DNA from 3 places in the Aliivibrio fischeri ATCC 7744 genome. Region 3 is predicted to be linked to each of the others. Evidence: predicted binding sites of a transcription regulator. Region 3 holds the regulator's gene; each other region holds the start of a gene.
The links. Region 3 encodes MetJ, which represses methionine synthesis genes. Its sites were predicted from a motif close to TTAGACNTNTANANGTCTAA; they were not measured.

Region 1 (6,621 bases), 610 kb from region 3:
TTTTACATACTCAAGCGCATCGGTTAATAGGCTACCTGTAGCCGTTACTTTTGCAGGAAGAACTGAATGACCTAAAAGACCTGCAATAATTAGCAGTGCTAAACCCGCTGTCAGTAATACGCCTGCAGCTTTATATCCTTTTACGATAAAGTAACCAACAAATATGGTGATCACTAAACCAATTAATAACTCCAACATGGAATTTCCCTCTATTAAGTTTCAAATATTCAAAAATTGTGTAATTTACAAACATCTTCTTACACATTTCATCACACAAATTTACCTAAGTTTTATCTGTGGCACATCTGATACTTTGCATCTATATGATCTAAAACAAACAAAAAACAATTCTGTTAATAGTGCGATGAATAATTGTTATTTTTATTGTAACAAAAGGATAAAAACTTGAAATTAAGCAAGGTATTTTTGAGATCTTAATAAGAATAGGTTGTTTTTTAACCGTGACTAGACGAAGGGAAAATAGCGTTTATACTAGCTTGATTCAAATTCCGTAAATAGAACTTCATTATGTTATTTCAAACTATGCAATATATCCTTATTCCTGCTTTGCTTGGTGCTCAAATTATTTTGACCATCATTTTGCATAAAGGAGATATTTGCCCAGGTCAACGTGGTCGCGTACATAAGTGGTTGCCTGCACTGATTTTAGGTTGGTGTGCGATTGCTGGTTTTGGTATGACTTACGCGCCGATATTTGCAATGAATTTTATTCCTGCAATCGCAATTACTGGTTTTTATTTAAGTGTAAAAACGGGTAAAACACGAGATAAAGGGCCACTGATTGTTTTGGCATTAGCCAATGGTTTTGCCGCTGCAAGTTTTGTTAATTTAGCACTTGGTTCTGGGTCCTTTACTCAATTATTTTATGCGTTAATCGGTCCATTTATTTTTGGTGCTCTATTTGCTCACCTGCTTTTAACTCTTGCTCGTACTCGTCTACAAGCCTTCCATAAGATTTTACCAATTAGTGGTATCGTTGGCGGTATCATTATGGCTGTGATTTTACTTTGCCAAACATTAAGTGTTCATGAGATCTTTCTAGATCGTATGGCAGTGAAGTTAGCGATTGCTTTAGGTTTGATGCTATTAAGTATTGGTTTTTGGACTTATCACTTATTTAAACAACAGGCGATCAAGTGGCAATTTTTGCTAATAGCGAACATTATTATGGCTATTTCTGGTTATTATCAGTTTCAGTTGTTTTTTGTGAGATAGAGCAAACATTCTGTTCGAAAATTGGTCTAATCTAAGTTTGTCTCTTAAGCAACATGGAGGGTATAGATTGGATTTAAGCAACGCACATGGCCTAGAAAGTGGGATTCTACTCGGCATCATAAATGAAAAATTGCGCTTGGAATGCCACAGTCTAGAAGAATTATCCAGCATGTATGAGCTTGATACACAAGGAGTTCAAGACAAGCTCAGTAGTTTGGGTTACCAGTATGACCCATTAACAAATCAATTTAAGTCATTTTAATCCCAACTAAATGACTCTGGCTCTGCTGTTTCGCAGTAGAGAAAAATGCTTGTAAATATTTTTTATCATGTTCGCTGTCTCTAACGGCAGCGAACAATCTTCGCCACAATCCTTTCCCTAACGGTTTACTCTCGATTAGTCCTTGTCGTGAAAACTCACTGATAGCCCAATTTGGTAGAGCTGCTACTCCTAAACCTGCTGATACCATTTGTACTAACATCAATGTGTTTTCGGCTTGTTTCCATTTTGCAGGTTCTACATGATTGGGTGATAAGAAATGCTTAACGACATCTAATCGCTGCTTTTGCACTGGATAAGTCAACATGGTTTGATCTAATAAATCTTTTGGTTCAATACTGTCTTTATTGGCGAGCGGGTGATTGGTTGCTATGATTAAACGCATCTCAAAATCAAATAATGGTTCATAATGCACTTCACTGCGTGGCTGAATATCAGAGGTAATAACGAGATCTAAATCGCCATTAACCAAAGCAGGTAAAGGCTCAAATCCAAAACCCGATGAAAAATCCAATTCTACTTCTGGCCAACTTACTTGATATTCTTTAATGGCAGGCATTAACCATTGAAAGCAAGAATGACATTCAATTGCCATGTGTAATCGTCCGTGTAAGTCTTCTTTCAAACTGGCAATTTCGTATTCCGCTTTTGCTAACTTAGGTAAAAGATCATCGGCGAGTTTTAATAGGATCTCGCCTTCAGAGGTGAACTTTACTGGACGTGTTTTTCGTAAAAATACGCTGCTGCCTAAACGAGTTTCAAAATCTTTAAGCTGATGTGATAACGCTGATTGAGTGAGATGAAGAGCGTTTGCTGTTGCGGTTAATGATCCTGTATCACGCAATGTGGTTAAGGTTTTTAGATGTTTTAATTCAATCATTACTGTTCCTCAAGTTCCGTTTGAGTAAGTTCAATTATCTTCACAGTAAAGTGAAAAGGCTACAAAGTAAACATCTAGACGGCTAAATAAAGTTAATCGATTTAAATAGAAATTTGTTTAGTTGAATATAATTCATAATCAAAGTGAAAGATTAGAAATTGTACAGTTAGAAAAAAAACGTCATTGTTTAGCCATCCAAACGGCTAAAGGAATTAGACAAATGACAACAGAATTGAAGACAAAAACCGTAACTCATATTTTAGGTTATCCACGAGTTGGTGCTCAGCGAGAATTAAAGTTTGCTCAGGAAAAATATTGGCGTGGCGAGATAGAGCAGAAAGAACTATTGGCCGTAGGCAGTGAATTACGCCAACGTCACTGGAAAGATCAATCCGCTTCAGGGCTGGATTTTGTGACTGCGGGTGATTTTGCTTGGTACGATCATGTATTAACCACAAGTTTACTCTTAGGGCATGTGCCAGCCCGTCATAGTAACGGTTTCCCTGATTTAGATACGTTATTTAAAGTAGGGCGTGGTCAATCTCAAAACAGCTGTGGCTGTGGTGAAGCCGCATCGGATATGACCAAGTGGTTTAATACCAATTATCACTACATCGTGCCGGAATTTTCTAAAAACGATAAATTCAATGTGAGTTGGTCACAACTTTTTGATGAGATTGCAGAGGCACAAAAGCAAGGACATAACGTTAAGCCTGTTTTATTAGGCCCACTTAGTTACCTTTGGTTAGGGAAAGAAGTGAATGATGAAGAGGTTGAACAAGGATTTGATCGTTTATCATTATTGCCTCGTCTATTGACCGCTTATCAAGCTATTTTTTCTAAACTTAGTGCGTTAGGGGTTGAATGGGTTCAAATTGATGAGCCAATTCTCGCATTAGAATTACCAAAAGCATGGGCGGACTCTTTTAAATTAGCTTATCAAGTGATTCAAAGTGATGTGAAATTACTTTTAACCACCTATTTTGACGGCGTAGAGCATCATTTAGATAAAATCACAAAACTTGCAGTAAATGGTTTACATATTGATGTTTCTGCGGCTCCTGACCAGTTAGATGCGATTGTGAGTGCACTGCCAAAAGAGTGGGTATTATCCGTCGGTGCCGTTAATGGCCGTAATGTATGGCGTGCTGATTTAGAACGTTTGCATGAAAAACTGCAGCCAGTAAAAGATGTGTTGGGTGAGAAGTTATGGATTGCAAGTTCATGTTCATTATTGCATAGCCCCGTCGATTTAGATCAAGAGACGGAACTATCAAAAGAAACGCTGCAATGGTTTGCGTTTGCTAAGCAAAAATTAAGAGAAGTGACGCTGTTAGCAGATGCGCTAGATGGCAATCAAAATGCGATTTTAGCTTGTCATCAATACAGTCAACCACTGCGTGAGCGTGAGAGTGCGGAGCACATTAATAAGCCAGCAGTACAGCAACGTTTAGCTGCTATTACGCCAGCGTTAGCCGAGCGTGCAGAAGCATATTCTGTTCGAGCACAGTATCAAGCTGAAAAGCTGGGCTTACCATTATTACCAACCACCACGATTGGCTCTTTTCCACAAACCTCAGATATTCGTCAGCAACGCAGTGCATATCGAACGGGTAAGTTGAATGAACAAGATTATGTTACCGCAATGAAAGGACATATTGCTGATGCAGTAGAGCGTCAGGAGCGTTTGGATCTGGATGTGCTGGTACATGGTGAGGCTGAGCGTAATGACATGGTTGAATATTTCGCTGAGAATCTAAATGGATTTCAAGCAACACGATTTGGCTGGGTGCAAAGTTATGGTTCTCGTTGTGTAAAACCAGCAATCGTGGTGGCTGATATTGAGCGTGAAGCACCTATTACAGTGAGTTGGACGCAATACGCTCAATCGTTAACGACCAAACAAATGAAAGGAATGTTAACTGGCCCGGTAACTATTCTTGGTTGGACGTTCCCTCGTGAAGACATTACACGTAAAGAAATCGCACAGCAGCTAGCTTTGGTATTACGAGATGAGGTTTCTGATCTTCAGCAAGCGGGTATTAATATTATTCAAATTGATGAACCTGCGATTCGTGAAGGGTTGCCAATTAAGAAAAGCGATCAAAAAGCGTATTTAGATTGGGCAGTTGAAGCCTTTAAGATTTCAGCGGCCAGTGCTAAATCAGAAACACAAATTCATACTCACATGTGTTATAGCGAGTTCAATGAAATTATTGAATCAGTAGCGGCGTTAGATGCGGATGTGATTACGATTGAAACCTCTCGTTCAAATATGGAGTTATTGAAAGCGTTTGAAGACTTCAACTATCCAAATGAAATTGGACCGGGTGTGTATGATATTCACTCGCCCAATATTCCAAGCCAAGAGTGGATTGTTGACCTCATTGAAACCGCGGCAGCAAAAATACCAGTAGAGCGTTTGTGGGTTAATCCTGATTGTGGTCTGAAAACCCGAAACTGGAAAGAGACAGAAGTGGCGCTTGAAAACATGGTGAATGCGGCAAAAATATTGCGTAAGAAATGGCAATCAAACGCGGCTTAATTTGCAATAATATATTTTTAAGTAAGAGCGAAGCCAATCATAGGCTTCGCTTTTTATTTTGTGCTATCGAGTTGTGACCCACAGTGCGTGGATCATTCCAGGAATCCAGAATAAAAGCGTCAATATGATATTAATAAGAAGATCTTTTCCGACACCTTTGGCAAAGAAAACACCAAGTGGTGGCAGTAATACACATAAAATAATTAAAACCAGTTTGTTCATATATTATCCTTAATAAAATGAAGTTGAGATTTCACGTTAGTTTGTTATTACATTAATATCAATGTATTTGTTTGGTTATTAATATTATTCCCATTAATAACCCAAGCTATACTTTTTTATTTATGCAGAATTACGAGCAATTAACTCAGGGCTTAAAATTAAGCTTTGAGGTACGCTGTCTTTATCATTGATTTGATTAATTAAACGATGGCCTGCTTGGCGACCAATATCCCGAATTGGAGAAGATACAAAGGTAAGTGATGGTTGAATTAGTTCAGCTTCAGGCACATCATCAAATCCAATAATCGCAACTTGTTGTCCAATGTAGTTATCTTTACCTACACTGCGATTCGCTCGGTTAACGCCATATACTGCACCAAAAGCTGTTGATGAATAGTGACAAAGTATAGCGGTAATTTTAGGGTTCTTATTCATCAATTGATTCACGGCTTCTGCTGATGCGGTTTGGCTTTTATCGCATTCAACAACCCATTCTGGTTTAAAAGGTAAACCAAACTGCATTAGGGTGCTGCAATAGCCACCTAAACGCTCAGCACGACTTAAAGAATCACTTTGTCCACCAACATAAGCAATTTGTCGATGGCCTTGTTTAATAAGGTATTCAGTAGCAATTTTAGCCGCTTGCATATTATCAGGACCAACGAAATCGATCTGTTGATTTATTTTAGCTCGAGCCACACAAACAATAGGAAGGCCTACGTTTTTAACTTTATCAAGGTTTGGGATCCCTGAATCACGAATAGGGCAGAAGATGATTCCACCAATATCTTGAGCAATCATGGTTGCTAAACATTGATCAAATTTTTCTTGGCTTGTGCCTGATTGAGCAAGAAAAAGCATATAACCTTTTTCTTCTAAGACTTCACTTATTCCTGCGGCAACTTCCGCATAATAAGGATCACTGATGTCGCGTAAGATTAGGCCGATTAAAGTCGACTTTTGTGAGCGTAGGTTAGAGGCTGTGCGGTTTTTTATATAACCCAAATCTTGTACGGCTTGATTCACTTTATCAATCGTATCAGAAGATATGCGTCCTTTTTCGCTTAGCACCATCGAAACCGTGGTTACAGAAACCCCTGCACGTTCAGCGACATCCTTTATATTTGCTTTTTTATTTATCATGATTCTTCTTTTAGTTGTCTTTGATAAAACGTTTCACCTAACAAAACCTTCTTTAGATTCCTCATTCTATAGCATTTATATATAAATTGAAAAATTATATCGATCGTGATCACAGGAAAAGTGGTAAAACGTTTTACCAAGTCTTTATCATGTGTATTGTGTCGATAAATACGAAAGCGTACTCAACAAATTTAAAGCTGTTGAATTACCTCCAGTTGTCTATTTGATTTATTTAATGGAGAAATCCTATGCAACAAAAAGCTAATAAAACTACTCTGTGGGAGTTCTTACAGAGTTTAGGTAAGACCTTTATGG
Region 2 (6,621 bases), 260 kb from region 3:
ATAACCGCAATTAATACGCCAACGAGAAAAAAATCAAACGCTAATAGCTTCCAACGATGTAAAAAGCTAAAACTCTCACCCTGTTTTTTCTTTTCGTTTGATACTTGATTCGAAATATTAGTTACAGCACGTGTTAATGGACCAGCAGGAAAAGAGAGTTGTGCTGTCTCATCTTGTTCTTTTTCTTGTTCTGCAGTGTTCAATTCAACATTATGATTCTGATTTTCATCAGCTTCTGTTGAGGTAAATGTATCGCAAGGTTTCCAATAAGGCGTATCTTCTAATCTTATTTGCTTAGTTTCTGCAACCAACTTATACCCACGTTTTGGTACCGTAACTAAATAACGAGTGTTATCTAAACGACCATCACGCAATACTTTTCGCAGTTCAAATATTGATTGTGTTACCACTTGATCGGTAACAAACGCACCATCCCATACATGTTTAATTAACTCATCTCGACAAAAGACTTCGCCTGAATGCTGCGCTAAAAAGCGAAGTAAATTAATTAAACGTGGTTCAACCGACACTTCCCTATCTTGGCGATATAACTTATTTTCCTCAATAACTAGAGTCCAGTCATTAATTTGAAAACAGATCCCGACCATAAGATACTCATTTGTATGAATTGATATAAATGTAAAAGAAGAAAGGCCTCAAAAATAATAAGGTTTATCTTATTTTCAAGCTCTCCTTTTAAAGAAGTTGGGATTATAGATAACCCTTCTTCTCATTTATATGATATTCCTATTTCAAAAATGGAATCTTAGGATCCAACCACTGTTCAACGAATAGAAAAATTACATAACCATATGAATATAAAGATAACAGACTAATATGGAACGCATTAAAAATAGCCTAATAATTCCATTAACCATCAACAAAAATAAATGAACAGCTCTGTTCTTATCATTAATATTTAACGCATTATATGAATACAACATAAATAGAGTATAAATAGATCAATAAATCTCAACCTATTACTTTTAAATCAACAAAAATAATATTGATATAAAAAAACTAAAATACTATTAATATCTTTATCAAATAATATCAATATACGCGTATCAACAAGATAGAAATAAAAAAGGCCAACCACTTGGTTAGCCTCTAAGAAAACGAATAAATGTTTATTTTTTCACTAAAGCATTGGTCATTGCTAATCCAAACATCATGGCAAATAAGAATACAAATACATCATTATTTCCTAAAGCGATACTTGAAACTACTGGCCCAGGACAGATTCCAGCAAGCCCCCAGCCAATACCAAAAATAGCAGCACCTGAAATCAATTTATTATCAATGTGCTTATTGGTAGATAAACAAAACTCTTCCGCATTCAATGGCTTTGTTTTTGATTTAATAAATAAGAAGTAAGCAGGCATAAATACCAACAACGCCCCTCCCATCACAAACATTAAACTCGGATCCCATGCTCCTGAAACATCCAAAAATCCAACCACTTTTTCAGGATCAGCCATTCCCGATGTTGTCATTCCAAGACCAAACAATCCACCAGAGAGTAAAGCAATAATTCGAAACATAAGATTATTCATGATCACTCCCTTAAAGAACGTGTAATCGGATAAAAACAGTTATTCCAGCCACTAGCATAAATACACAAGTAGCGACAATTGAACGAACAGACAATCGTCCAATCCCACAAATTCCATGCCCACTAGTACAACCATTACCTAGGCGAGTACCAATACCAACCAGTAAACCAGCAATAATCAACAGTGGTGTGTTTGTTGTATATTCCGTAGGAACATGTGCGCCAAAGAAATAAACACCTGCTGCACCACCTGAAATCATACCTAGAACAAACAACCATCGCCAAGCATAGTCCTTTTTTTTCGGTGTCATTAACCCTGTTAATACACCACTTATCCCTGCAATTTTTCCATTTAACAAAAGAAGTAGCGTAGCAGAGACACCTAAAAGCATACCGCCAAACAAAGAGAACCATGGAATCGTCATTTATCAATACCTGTTAGATTGTTTTTTAAACATATATTTTAGATTACGGTCACCAATTAAATTAGTCAATACTTATTTAGCAAATTAAAATTTAACAAAACAAATATTAGACAAAGCTAATTTAAATAACTATAGTAAAAAACAATTGAGCATAAATTGCTCTGATTTTTTCATTATGAGGGAAATCGGAATGACCAAAATTGTAATTATTGGTGGCGTTGCTGGTGGTGCTTCTGCAGCAGCAAGAGCACGTCGTTTAAGTGAAGATGCACAAATTATCATGCTAGAGCGTGGGCCTTTTGTTTCTTTTGCTAACTGTGGATTGCCATATCATATTGGGGGTGACATCAAAGATCGCGATAATTTACTACTACAAACTCCTGATAGTTTTTTAGCTCGTTTTAATGTTGATGTGCGTGTAATGAACGAAGTAATAAGCATTAACCGTGGTGAAAAAACAATTACAATTAAAAACTTAGTCGATAATACTGAGTACCAAGAAAATTATGATTTTCTTTTATTAAGTCCAGGTGCAGGTCCCATTGTTCCCCCTATCCCAGGTATTAATAACTCACTGACATTTTCTCTACGTAATGTCCCTGATATGGATCGTATTATCGCCTCAATTAGAGACAATAAACCACAACATGCAACGGTTGTTGGTGGCGGTTTTATTGGATTAGAAATGATGGAAGCTTTCCATCAACTCGGTATCAAAACAACACTATTAGAGCTAGCAGATCAAGTAATGACTCCAGTTGATCGTGAAATGGCAGGCTTTGTTCATAAAGAAATCAAAGATAAAGGCATAGATCTTCGATTAGGATCAGCACTTCAAGAAGTCATTGAAACTGAAACTGGATTAACACTTTCTTTGAGTACAGGTGAAGTTCTAGACACCAATCTATTAATCATGGCTATTGGTGTTAAGCCTGAAACCAAACTAGCAAATGAGGCTGGATTACAGCTTGGCGAATTAGGTGGTATTTATACTAATGATCAACTACAAACCAGCGACCCATTTATCTATGCCGTTGGTGATGCCATTGAAGAAAAAGATTTTGTTACTGGTAACCAAACTTTAGTTCCACTTGCTGGCCCAGCAAACCGTCAAGGCCGTATGGCCGCTGATAATATGCTCGGTCGAAATGAGAGTTACCAAGGCACTCAAGGCACCGCTATTTGCAAAGTATTCGATTTAGCTATTGCTTCTACAGGTAAAAATGAAAAAACGTTAAAACACGAGGGCATTAGCTACGAAAAAGTATTTGTCCATACAGCAAGCCACGCAAGCTACTATCCTGGCGCTGAAATCGTTTCATTTAAACTGTTGTTTTCGCCAGAAACGAGAAAGATTTTAGGTGCCCAAGCCGTTGGTAAAGATGGCATAGATAAACGAATTGATGTTATGGCTGTTGCTCAACGAGCAGGAATGACAGTTGATCAACTTGAGCATTTAGAACTCACTTATGCTCCACCATTTGGCAGTGCGAAAGATGTAATAAACCAAGCCGCTTTTGTAGCAAATAACCTTATTAAAGGAGATACCAAAGCGATTCATTTTGATGAAGTGGAGCATCTTAATGAAAATCAAATCTTACTTGATGTAAGAAATCCTGCTGAGTTAATCAATGTTGGTTATATTAAAGGAGCAATGAATATTCCAGTAGATCAACTTCGCCAGCGATTGAATGAACTACCTAAAGACAAAGAGATCATCATTTATTGCCAAGTTGGACTACGTGGGAATGTCGCCTATCGTCAGCTTGTAAATAATGGATTTAAAGCTCGGAATCTAATTGGTGGTTATCGTACTTATTCTTTTGCTAATGCCTAATTAATCGCTTTAATCTCTAATAAAGGACGTAATCAGCGTCCTTTATACACTCGACACTCTGACAATTATGAGGTAAGTTTAGAAGTATAGACGTATAGAAACCCAAAACTTAAGGATAAGTTGTGCCGATCAAAATACCTGACCAACTCCCTGCAACTGAAGTATTACGTGAAGAGAATATCTTTTTCATGCAGGAATCTCGTGCTACCACACAAGCGATTCGACCTCTTAAAGTCATTATTTTAAATTTAATGCCAAAAAAGATTGAGACAGAAACTCAATTTTTACGCTTACTATCTAATAGCCCATTACAAGTGGATGTAGAGCTATTACGTATTGATAATCGCACTAGCAAAAATACACCAACCGAGCATTTAGATACTTTTTATCGTCAATTTGAAGGCATTAAAGATCGTAACTTTGATGGCCTGATCATAACAGGAGCACCACTAGGATTGGTGCAGTTTGAAGATGTTATTTATTGGGATCATCTACAAACCATCATGACATGGGCAAAAGATCACGTCACTTCTAGCTTGTATGTATGCTGGGCAGCACAAGCTGGTTTAAAGCTACTTTATGATTTACCAAAGCGTACACGTAAAGAGAAACTTTCAGGCGTTTATAAACATACTAACCTTGACCAACACCACCCTATTCTACGCGGTTTTGATGATCAATTTTTAGCACCTCATTCTCGCTACGCTGATTTCTCTGCTGATTATTTAAAGTCACATACTGATTTGGATATTCTTGCTACTTCCAAAGAAGCTGGTGTGTATTTAGCGGCCACCAAAGATAAGCGAAATGTATTTGTCACTGGTCATCCAGAATATGATTCATTCACATTACACAATGAATACGTTCGTGACTTAGGAGAAGGAATGGAACCAACGATTCCTGTTAATTACTACCCTGATGACAACCCTGATATTACACCAAAAGCGACATGGCGTAGTCACGGACACCTGCTCTTTTCTAATTGGCTTAACTACTGTGTTTACCAACAGACACCGTATGATCTTGAACATTTCTCTGAGCAAAACTTCACAAGAGATGAGTAACCTTAACTCATTTTAATTAGCGGGTATTATTCTTCATACATACCCGCCACAAGCACAAAACCACCACTACAATCTGATAAATAGAGCACATTTTGTCCTTTTTTGATAAAAAATGAGCTTTGGTTTAATTCAGATCAACCCTGCATCTATTTATAAAATCAACAACAATCTAAATGAGAACAAGCTCAATAAAACCCTATGAAATGTAAGGTATTAATAGCCTTAGTTGATTTTAATTATAATTGCGTTAACGCAGGTGGTTGTATGTTGTATTTTGAATTTCTCTTTTTATTACTCGTTCTCTACATCGGTTCTCGATACGGAGGGATCGGATTAGGGGTTGTATCTGGTATTGGTTTGGTGATTGAAGTATTTATCTTCAAAATGCCACCGACTTCTCCGCCCGTTACAGTAATGCTGATCATCTTGGCAGTTGTTACCTGTGCTTCAATATTAGAAGCCGCTGGTGGTTTAAAGTATATGCTGCAAGTTGCTGAGCGGATTTTAAGAAAGAATCCAAAACGCGTCACCATCATCGCTCCATTTGTAACTTATGCAATGACGTTCTTACTAGGTACAGGTCACGCTGTTTATTCAATCATGCCTATCATTGGTGATGTAGCATTAAAAAATGGTATTCGTCCTGAGCGTCCTATGGCTGCCGCATCTGTTGCGTCTCAAATCGCAATCACTGCTTCACCATTATCTGCCGCAGTTGTGTATTACCTAGCTCAACTGGTTGATATTGATGCCTCTATTACATTAATGTCGATTTTAATGGTTACTGTACCTGCAACGTTATTCGGTACTTTAATGCTGTCTCTTTATAGCTTACGTCGTGGTAAAGAGTTAGAGGATGATGAAGAGTATCAAGCACGTTTACAAGATCCGGTTTGGCGTGAAAAAATCCTAAATACAACATCAACATCTCTTGATGAAGAGCTACCAACAACTGCTCGTAATGCCGTTCTGATCTTCTTAGGTGCCATCGTTTCTATCGTTATTATTGCTATGTGGCCAGAAGTACGCACCATTACTGATGGCGGCGCACCAATCAAAATGTCTGTTGTAATTCAAATGATGATGTTGGCTTTTGGTGGTGTGATTTTACTTGCAACGAAAACCGATCCTCGTGATGTTCCAAATGGCGTTGTGTTTAAATCAGGAATGGTGGCGGCAATTGCTATTTTTGGTATCGCATGGATGTCAGATACCTATTTCCAATATGCCATGCCTCAATTTAGAGCCGGTATTGTAGATATGGTAACGCTTCACCCTTGGACGTTCGCTTTATCACTATTTATTGTATCTGTTGTGGTTAACTCACAAGCGGCAACAGCTCGTATGATGCTACCCGTTGGTTTAGCTCTGGGTTTAGAGCCTGCACTGGTTATTGGTTTAATGCCAGCAGTATATGGATACTTCTTTATTCCTAACTACCCATCAGATATTGCAACCGTAAACTTTGATAGCTCGGGTACAACTAAAATTGGTAAGTACTACTTTAACCACTCATTCATGTCAGTCGGTTTAATCGGCGTGGTTTCAGCCTGTATTCTTGGCTATGTCTTAGGCCAAATTGTGATTGGTTAATTCCACTAATCAATACAAAAAAAGCCCATGCAAATACCATTGCATGGGCTTTTATTTTCAATAAACGATGTTTTACATTGCTAAGCTAAAGAATAAACCAGCTAAACATGCACTCATTAAGTTAGCTAATGTACCCGCTAATACTGC
Region 3 (6,621 bases):
TCTGAAATAACATCAGTTCCATTTACTTTTTCAACTTTTGGTGCAGCTTCATCACCTGCGATGACATCCAGTGCAACATCGGTTTCTGCAAGTGTAGCGCCAGAAAATAGTGCTGTAGAAACAGCTGCGGCAAGCAATGTGTATTTATTCATTTTCATCTTAAAATCCTATTTCATATTTTGATTTGAAAACGTTTACTTAACTCATGGCAGTGTAGGGAAGTGAAGTAAACATCTGTCGTTATCGAACGAGACACAGATTAAAAATAAATAGGTATTTTGCCCTCCTCCTCTTTTTAAGGATGATAGGGCGTAGTACTAAGGATGAGAAAAATGAATGGCAGGTCTTCTTTTGATAATAATCACACTTAGTAGGAGTGATTGAAAATATTTATGAGATAAGGCTCACGTCGAAAGATATTTTGAAATTAGAAATAATGAAGAAAATCGTAAAAGAGGGAAATTAAGAAATAATCAGAAATGTGATCTAACCAACAATAGACATTGTTGGCTAGAAATAGTTCATATTTTATTCATTAATTTAAGGTAAAGGAGGGGTTATTTACACTTAGAAACCATCATTGATTTTGGCTCTCCTTGGGAAGTGAACTCTAAGCTCCAAACGTAGTTACCATCTTCAGGAAGATAGATGGCGGTATCTTGGCCATAGCCACCAGTAATGAGTTTATTTGATTGTCCCAATTTGGGTGATAGTCCTTCGGCTGTGTATTGAGCGCCCCAGTCTTTTGTTGCATATTGCATTTTATAAGGGCCTCGTTTTTCATTGATGACCACTTGATAAATGTTGTTTCCTTTATATTGATACGCTCTGGTTTCTTTATGGCTCCAACGAGAGTCAGAGAAATCGCCAATTAAATATAAGGTATCTTGTAAAGGGGCGTTGGTGTCTGTGATAGTAGGGTTATCGCATTGCGCCATAAAACCACTGCCATATAGCGCTATTTCTTTTTGCTCTGTGATAGGTCCTGTACTATTTGGCTCTTCTATTGTTAAAAATCGACTTTCAAAGTTGGATAATGGGATGGTGTATATTCCATTCATTGGAGTAAAAATCTGCTCGGTGATGAGATCAATTAAGTTACCTTTTGACCCAAGCTGTTCTGCATCTAAGGAGAGCGTTTGATCTGCCTCTTGAGTACTTACCATATAAACAATTGCATCATTTTCAGATTGTTTATGATCGATATAGACTTCTTTATTTGCTACTAAATTAACTCTTTTACCCTTAGATAAAGCAGGGTGCTTAATACGTAATTGCATTAATGCGGTAACGTAATTTTTTAAATCCGTTTGCTCTGGAGTCAACTTGGCGGTAAGACCATCAATTTTGGCAGATGATCGAGCTATGTGATCATCACAAAGCCCTTTAATGGCACAGGTATCTTTATTCTCTTTTTTGGAAAAACCGTCAACTTGATCACCAATTTCATCACCATAGTATAGGGTTATTGGGCCTGTATAAGCGGCTTGAAAAGAGAGGGCTGCTTTGTGTCGAGTCCAATAGTTTTTGTCATTTGGATTAGCAATATCACCACGTTGAAGTAAGTCACCAAAGCGAACAACATCGTGATTTCCTAGCATTAAATTCGGTACAGCATGAGGAGGGTAAAGCTCGTGCATTTGCATACCTTGATTAAGCCAATCCCCTCCTTTATGTCCTACGCCACTTTCATTAACTGCAAAGGTTTCAGCAATGCGAAAACGCAGAGGAAAGTCAAAAGCTGAGCAAAGAGCAGGATTTTGTTCGCTGCCATAACCTGTTTCAGTTATGTAGTTTTCGTTATTCCAGATCTCGGCAACCATATAGCCGAGTGGATTTACTTGTTCACCTTTATTATTGGTATAAAAGGTTTCTTTTGATGCGGCGTCAACGGCTTTACGAATGTTCGTCCAAGATTGTGTTGGCACTTGGTAGGCTTGGTCTAATCGCCAGCCGTCGATTTTTAATTCTTTAATCCAGTAGGTTGCGACTTCTTTATAAAAAGCTTCGCTTTCAGGGTAGTTAACAGGATTGTGCTCTCCTGCTGGAAGTAACCCTGTTGGCGATGGCTTAATCAGTCCTTTTTTATGGTGGCCAAATACGCCATCAAATAATACGTAAATACCACGCTTGTGAGCCTCTTCAACCAGTTCTTTGGCTTTTTCTAATGTGCCAAAGCGTGGATCTATTTTAAAAAAGTCAGTAGCAAAATATCCGGTAGCATCGAGTTTATCAGCCCAATGGTCTTGATTATCTAGAGGGGCAGATTCAAAGACAGGAGTCATCCAAATGGCATTCATACCAAGCGATTGAATGTAATCTAATGAATCAATAATTCCTTGTAAGTCGCCATTATGATGACTTGGGCCATAGCCAGTGCCATGTCCGATTGTGTTATCACCATCGACAAAGCTTTCGACCATGATTTGGTAAATTCGTAAGTTATCGCTTTGTGCCGTCATTTGCGGATCACACTGATAAGCTAAGGAAGAGAGGTCATTATTAGATGTTGAGCTACATGCGCTCAAAAGTGAGGTAATAGCGAGGGCTATTGTTGTTTTTGCGATCTGTTTTTTCACAGTAAGTCCTTTATATTTATAAGTAGGGCACTGTGATTATTTATTAGCCAAGAGGGAATGTAATCCTCCTAATTTTATTAAAAGAAGGAGGAGACAAAAGGAGGAGGAATAAAACGTATTTACTCTTCGTCAAACGCTTCGAATTCGATCCCCATTGCCGTCATTAATGCTTTTGCTTCAGCTGGAATATCATCTGGACGATCTTTACGTAGATCTTCATCTGTTGGTAAAGGCTGGCCAGTGTATGCGTGGAGGAATGCTTCACACAATAATTCACTGTTTGTCGCATGACGTAGGTTGCTTACTTGGCGACGAGTACGCTCGTCAGTAAGGATTTGAAGTACCTTTGTTGGAATAGAAACAGTAATTTTTTTTACTTGTTCGCTTTTTTTACCATGTTCGGCATAAGGACTTAAATAGTCACCATTCCAATCAGCCATTGTTCACCTTCGTTCAGAATTATTGATGTATATAAGTAGAATAGGCGATTTTAGCGATATTTACCGCTAAAAGTAAAGACATATAGACGTCTAGAAGTGTTGACGTCTCATTTTGTGGTGGTAAAGTAGACTATATACTTATGGATTAGCGTATATCAGTCATATTAATTATATGAGCGGGAAATTGCGAAGGAAAATTATCTATTATTAGAAATAAATTTCGGTAATTAATTTTATGTAATTATGAAATTTAAGACATGAAGATAAAGACATTCCCTTGTAAGCCTGTTTAGATAGTTTATATCGTTGGTATTACATTACTGCACCGCAGTTTGGAAGGGAAATTATGAGCGAAAGAAAACCTGCAACTATTGCTGTTCGTACCGGCATTGAAACAGACTCACAACATAACGCTGTTGTGCCACCTATCTACTTATCAACTAACTATAGTTTCCCAGAATTTGGGGATGTGCCTAAGTATGATTATGCTCGTTCTGGAAATCCAACTCGAACTCAATTAGAAACCACTCTTTCAGATTTAGAAGGTGGTGCAGGTGCAGTAGTAACTAACTGTGGAACATCCGCTCTTAATTTAATGGTATCGGCACTGCTTGGTCCTGACGATTTAATTGTTGCTCCCCATGATTGTTATGGAGGAACTTATCGATTGTTTAATACCCGTGCAAATAAAGGAGATTTTCAAACTTTATTTGTAGACCAATCTAATACTGAAGCTTTAGATGCTGCAATTGCTAAAAAGCCAAAATTAATCTTACTTGAAACCCCTTCAAATCCATTAGTACGTGTGGTGGATATTGCTGAAATTTGCCAAAAAGCGGCTCAAGTTGGTGCGTTAGTCGCAGTAGACAACACTTTCCTTTCACCTGTACTACAGCAGCCTCTCTCTTTAGGGGCGGATTTTGTTATTCACTCTACGACTAAATATATTAACGGACATTCTGATGTTGTTGGTGGTGTACTTATCGCTAAAACAAAAGATCATGCGGATGAGCTTGCATGGTGGGGGAACTGTATTGGAGCTACTGGTACTGCATTTGATAGCTACTTAACACTGCGTGGTATTCGAACATTGGGTGCACGTATGCGTGTGCATGAAGAAAATGCAATGGAAGTTCTCAAATGTCTTCAAGAACAGTCATTAGTAGGTACGATTTACCACCCAAGTTTACCTGATCATCCCGGTCATGAAATTGCAAAGCGTCAACAAGCAGGCTTTGGTGCTATGCTCAGTTTTGAACTAAATGGTTCACTTGAGCAATTGAAAGTATTCGTTAAAGAATTGAAATACTTCTCTTTAGCCGAGTCTTTAGGTGGTGTTGAAAGTTTGATTGCGCATCCAGGAACTATGACACATAGAGCGATGTCTGATGAAGCTCAAGAAGAAGCCGGATTAGCTCCAACATTATTGAGATTATCTGTTGGATTAGAAGATAGCCGAGATCTTATCGCTGATCTTCAACAAGCATTTACGATTGCCGCAGAGGTGAAATAATGACAAAACCTTGTTCTCGTCAATTACACAAATTTGGTGGTAGCAGCTTAGCTGACCCTGAGTGCTACCGCCGAGTTGCCACCATCTTAAAAGAATATTCAAATGAACATGATTTGATTGTTGTTTCTGCTGCAGGTAATACAACAAACCGTATTTTAGAGTGGATAGATAACCTTTCTAAAGATGGGCGTTTAGCTCATAACACATTAGAGTCTTTGCGGACATACCAACAGGAACTGATAACTGAATTACTGTCTGCTGAGAATGCTGAACCTTTATTGGCTGTTTTACATCAAGAATTGATTGCGATAGGGCAATTACATGCACCGTTAACAGAGGTGCAGCAAGCTGATGTATTAGGTCATGGTGAAGTATGGTCTTCAAGATTACTTTCTGCGTATTTAAATCAAATTGATTTACAAGCAGCTCCTCTTGATTCTCGAACCTTTCTAAGGGCAGAGCGAGCAGCGCAACCTGAAGTGGATCGTGTGCAGTCTTGGCCTTTGTTTAAAGAGCAGGTAGCTCAGCATCCACATGGACGAATTGTGATTACTGGTTTTATGGCTCGCAATCAAAAAGGAGAAACCGTACTTCTTGGTCGAAATGGTTCTGATTATTCGGCAACCATGATTGGTGCCCTTGGTGAGGCGTCGTGCGTTACTATCTGGAGTGATGTTGCTGGTGTGTTTAGTGCTGATCCTAGAAAAGTTGAAGATGCGTGTTTACTGCCATTATTAAGATTGGATGAAGCGAGTGAGTTAGCTCGTTTAGCCGCGCCTGTATTGCACAGTAGAACATTACAACCTGTAGCTCAAAGTGCATTAGATTTGAGTCTACGTTGCAGTTATCAGCCTGAATCTGGTTCAACCCGAATTGAGCGTGTATTGGTTTCTGGACGAGGCGCAAAAATTGTCACGTCATTAGAAGATGTCTATTTGATCCAGCTTGGCTTTGGTCGTGGACAAGATTTTGAACGCGCTCAACAAGAGGTTCTTTCTTTACTTACTCGTTCTCAACTGCAGCCATTAGCCTTAGAGCCTCAAGCTGATCAGTTTACATTATTGCTCGCTTATACTTCTGAAGTCGTGAATGAAGCGTTAGAAGTGCTACAAAACTCAGCGGTACATGCTGAAATTAAGCTAAAAGAAGGCTATTCAATGGTTGCTGCTGTTGGTGCGGGGGTTACCGCGAATGCCATTCATAGTCATGGTTTTTATCATCAACTGAAAAATTCCCCTCTTGAATTTGTGTACGCATCAGAATCGGGTTTAAGCCTTGTCGCTATTTTACGTAAAGTTGATACCTCATCGATCATTAATGCCATTCATAACAGCTTATTCCAAGCGCAAAAACGAGTGGGATTGATCCTGTGTGGACATGGAAATATTGGTTCTCAATGGTTATCACTATTTACTCAACAAAAACGTCAACTTGAAAAGCGTCATGGAATGCAGTTTTCACTCATTGGTGTTGTTGATAGAGAGCGTTGTTGGCTTGATTTTGATGGGTTAAATAGTACTGAGGTGGTTGCTAAGTTTGATGATGAAGCAACAAACTATACGGATTTTGATTGGATTGAAAAAGTCGGCGCCGTTCAAGGTTATGATGATGTTGTTGTTTTAGATGTAACGGCAAGTGCTGATCTTGCTAATCGATATTCAAAAATTGCAGAACAAGGAATGCATCTGATCTCAGCGAATAAAGTTGCTGGCTCAGCGCCAAGTGCTGATTATCAAGCGGTAATTGATGCCTTTGCTAAAACATCGCGTCACTGGTTATATAATGCAACGGTTGGAGCTGGTTTGCCTATTAATCATACCGTAAGAGATCTTCGTGAAAGTGGTGATGAAATTATCGCATTATCGGGTATTTTTTCTGGTACGTTATCGTGGCTGTTTCAACAATATAATGGTGATGTTCCTTTCACTGAATTAGTCGATTTAGCTTGGCAACAAGGATTGACTGAACCGGATCCAAGACACGATCTTGATGGGTCGGATGTCATGCGCAAATTGGTGATCCTTGCTCGTGAAGCAGGACTTCATATTGAACCTAATCAGGTAAAAGTTGAATCACTTGTTCCTAGTGA

Region 1: a site for MetJ is predicted at 2,463-2,482, ahead of metE (5-methyltetrahydropteroyltriglutamate--homocysteine S-methyltransferase). Genes of this name have one in related genera too.
Region 2: a site for MetJ is predicted at 3,896-3,915, ahead of metA (homoserine O-acetyltransferase MetA). Genes of this name have one in related genera too.

Annotation. Positions count from the first base shown of each region.
Region 1 is NZ_CP092712.1:1,990,530-1,997,150, reverse strand. Features, by position in the region: gene dcuC (anaerobic C4-dicarboxylate transporter DcuC) at 1-198, opposite strand, end outside; gene AVFI_RS09180 (hypothetical protein) at 529-1,236, shown strand; gene AVFI_RS09175 (DUF4250 domain-containing protein) at 1,304-1,498, shown strand; gene AVFI_RS09170 (LysR substrate-binding domain-containing protein) at 1,485-2,396, opposite strand; gene metE (5-methyltetrahydropteroyltriglutamate--homocysteine S-methyltransferase) at 2,617-4,941, shown strand; gene AVFI_RS09160 (YqaE/Pmp3 family membrane protein) at 5,005-5,163, opposite strand; gene AVFI_RS09155 (Mal regulon transcriptional regulator MalI) at 5,284-6,306, opposite strand; gene malX (maltose/glucose-specific PTS transporter subunit IIBC) at 6,555-6,621, shown strand, end outside.
Region 2 is NZ_CP092712.1:2,343,069-2,349,689, forward strand. Features, by position in the region: gene cadC (lysine decarboxylation/transport transcriptional activator CadC) at 1-608, opposite strand, end outside; gene AVFI_RS10795 (YeeE/YedE family protein) at 1,131-1,556, opposite strand; gene AVFI_RS10800 (YeeE/YedE family protein) at 1,567-1,980, opposite strand; gene AVFI_RS10805 (FAD-dependent oxidoreductase) at 2,171-3,817, shown strand; gene metA (homoserine O-acetyltransferase MetA) at 3,940-4,881, shown strand; gene AVFI_RS10815 (anaerobic C4-dicarboxylate transporter) at 5,146-6,474, shown strand; gene AVFI_RS10820 (NupC/NupG family nucleoside CNT transporter) at 6,547-6,621, opposite strand, start outside.
Region 3 is NZ_CP092712.1:2,599,047-2,605,667, reverse strand. Features, by position in the region: gene AVFI_RS11910 (carbohydrate porin) at 1-158, opposite strand, end outside; gene AVFI_RS11905 (alpha-amylase family glycosyl hydrolase) at 558-2,579, opposite strand; gene metJ (met regulon transcriptional regulator MetJ) at 2,699-3,019, opposite strand; gene AVFI_RS11895 (O-succinylhomoserine (thiol)-lyase) at 3,366-4,532, shown strand; gene AVFI_RS11890 (bifunctional aspartate kinase/homoserine dehydrogenase II) at 4,532-6,621, shown strand, end outside.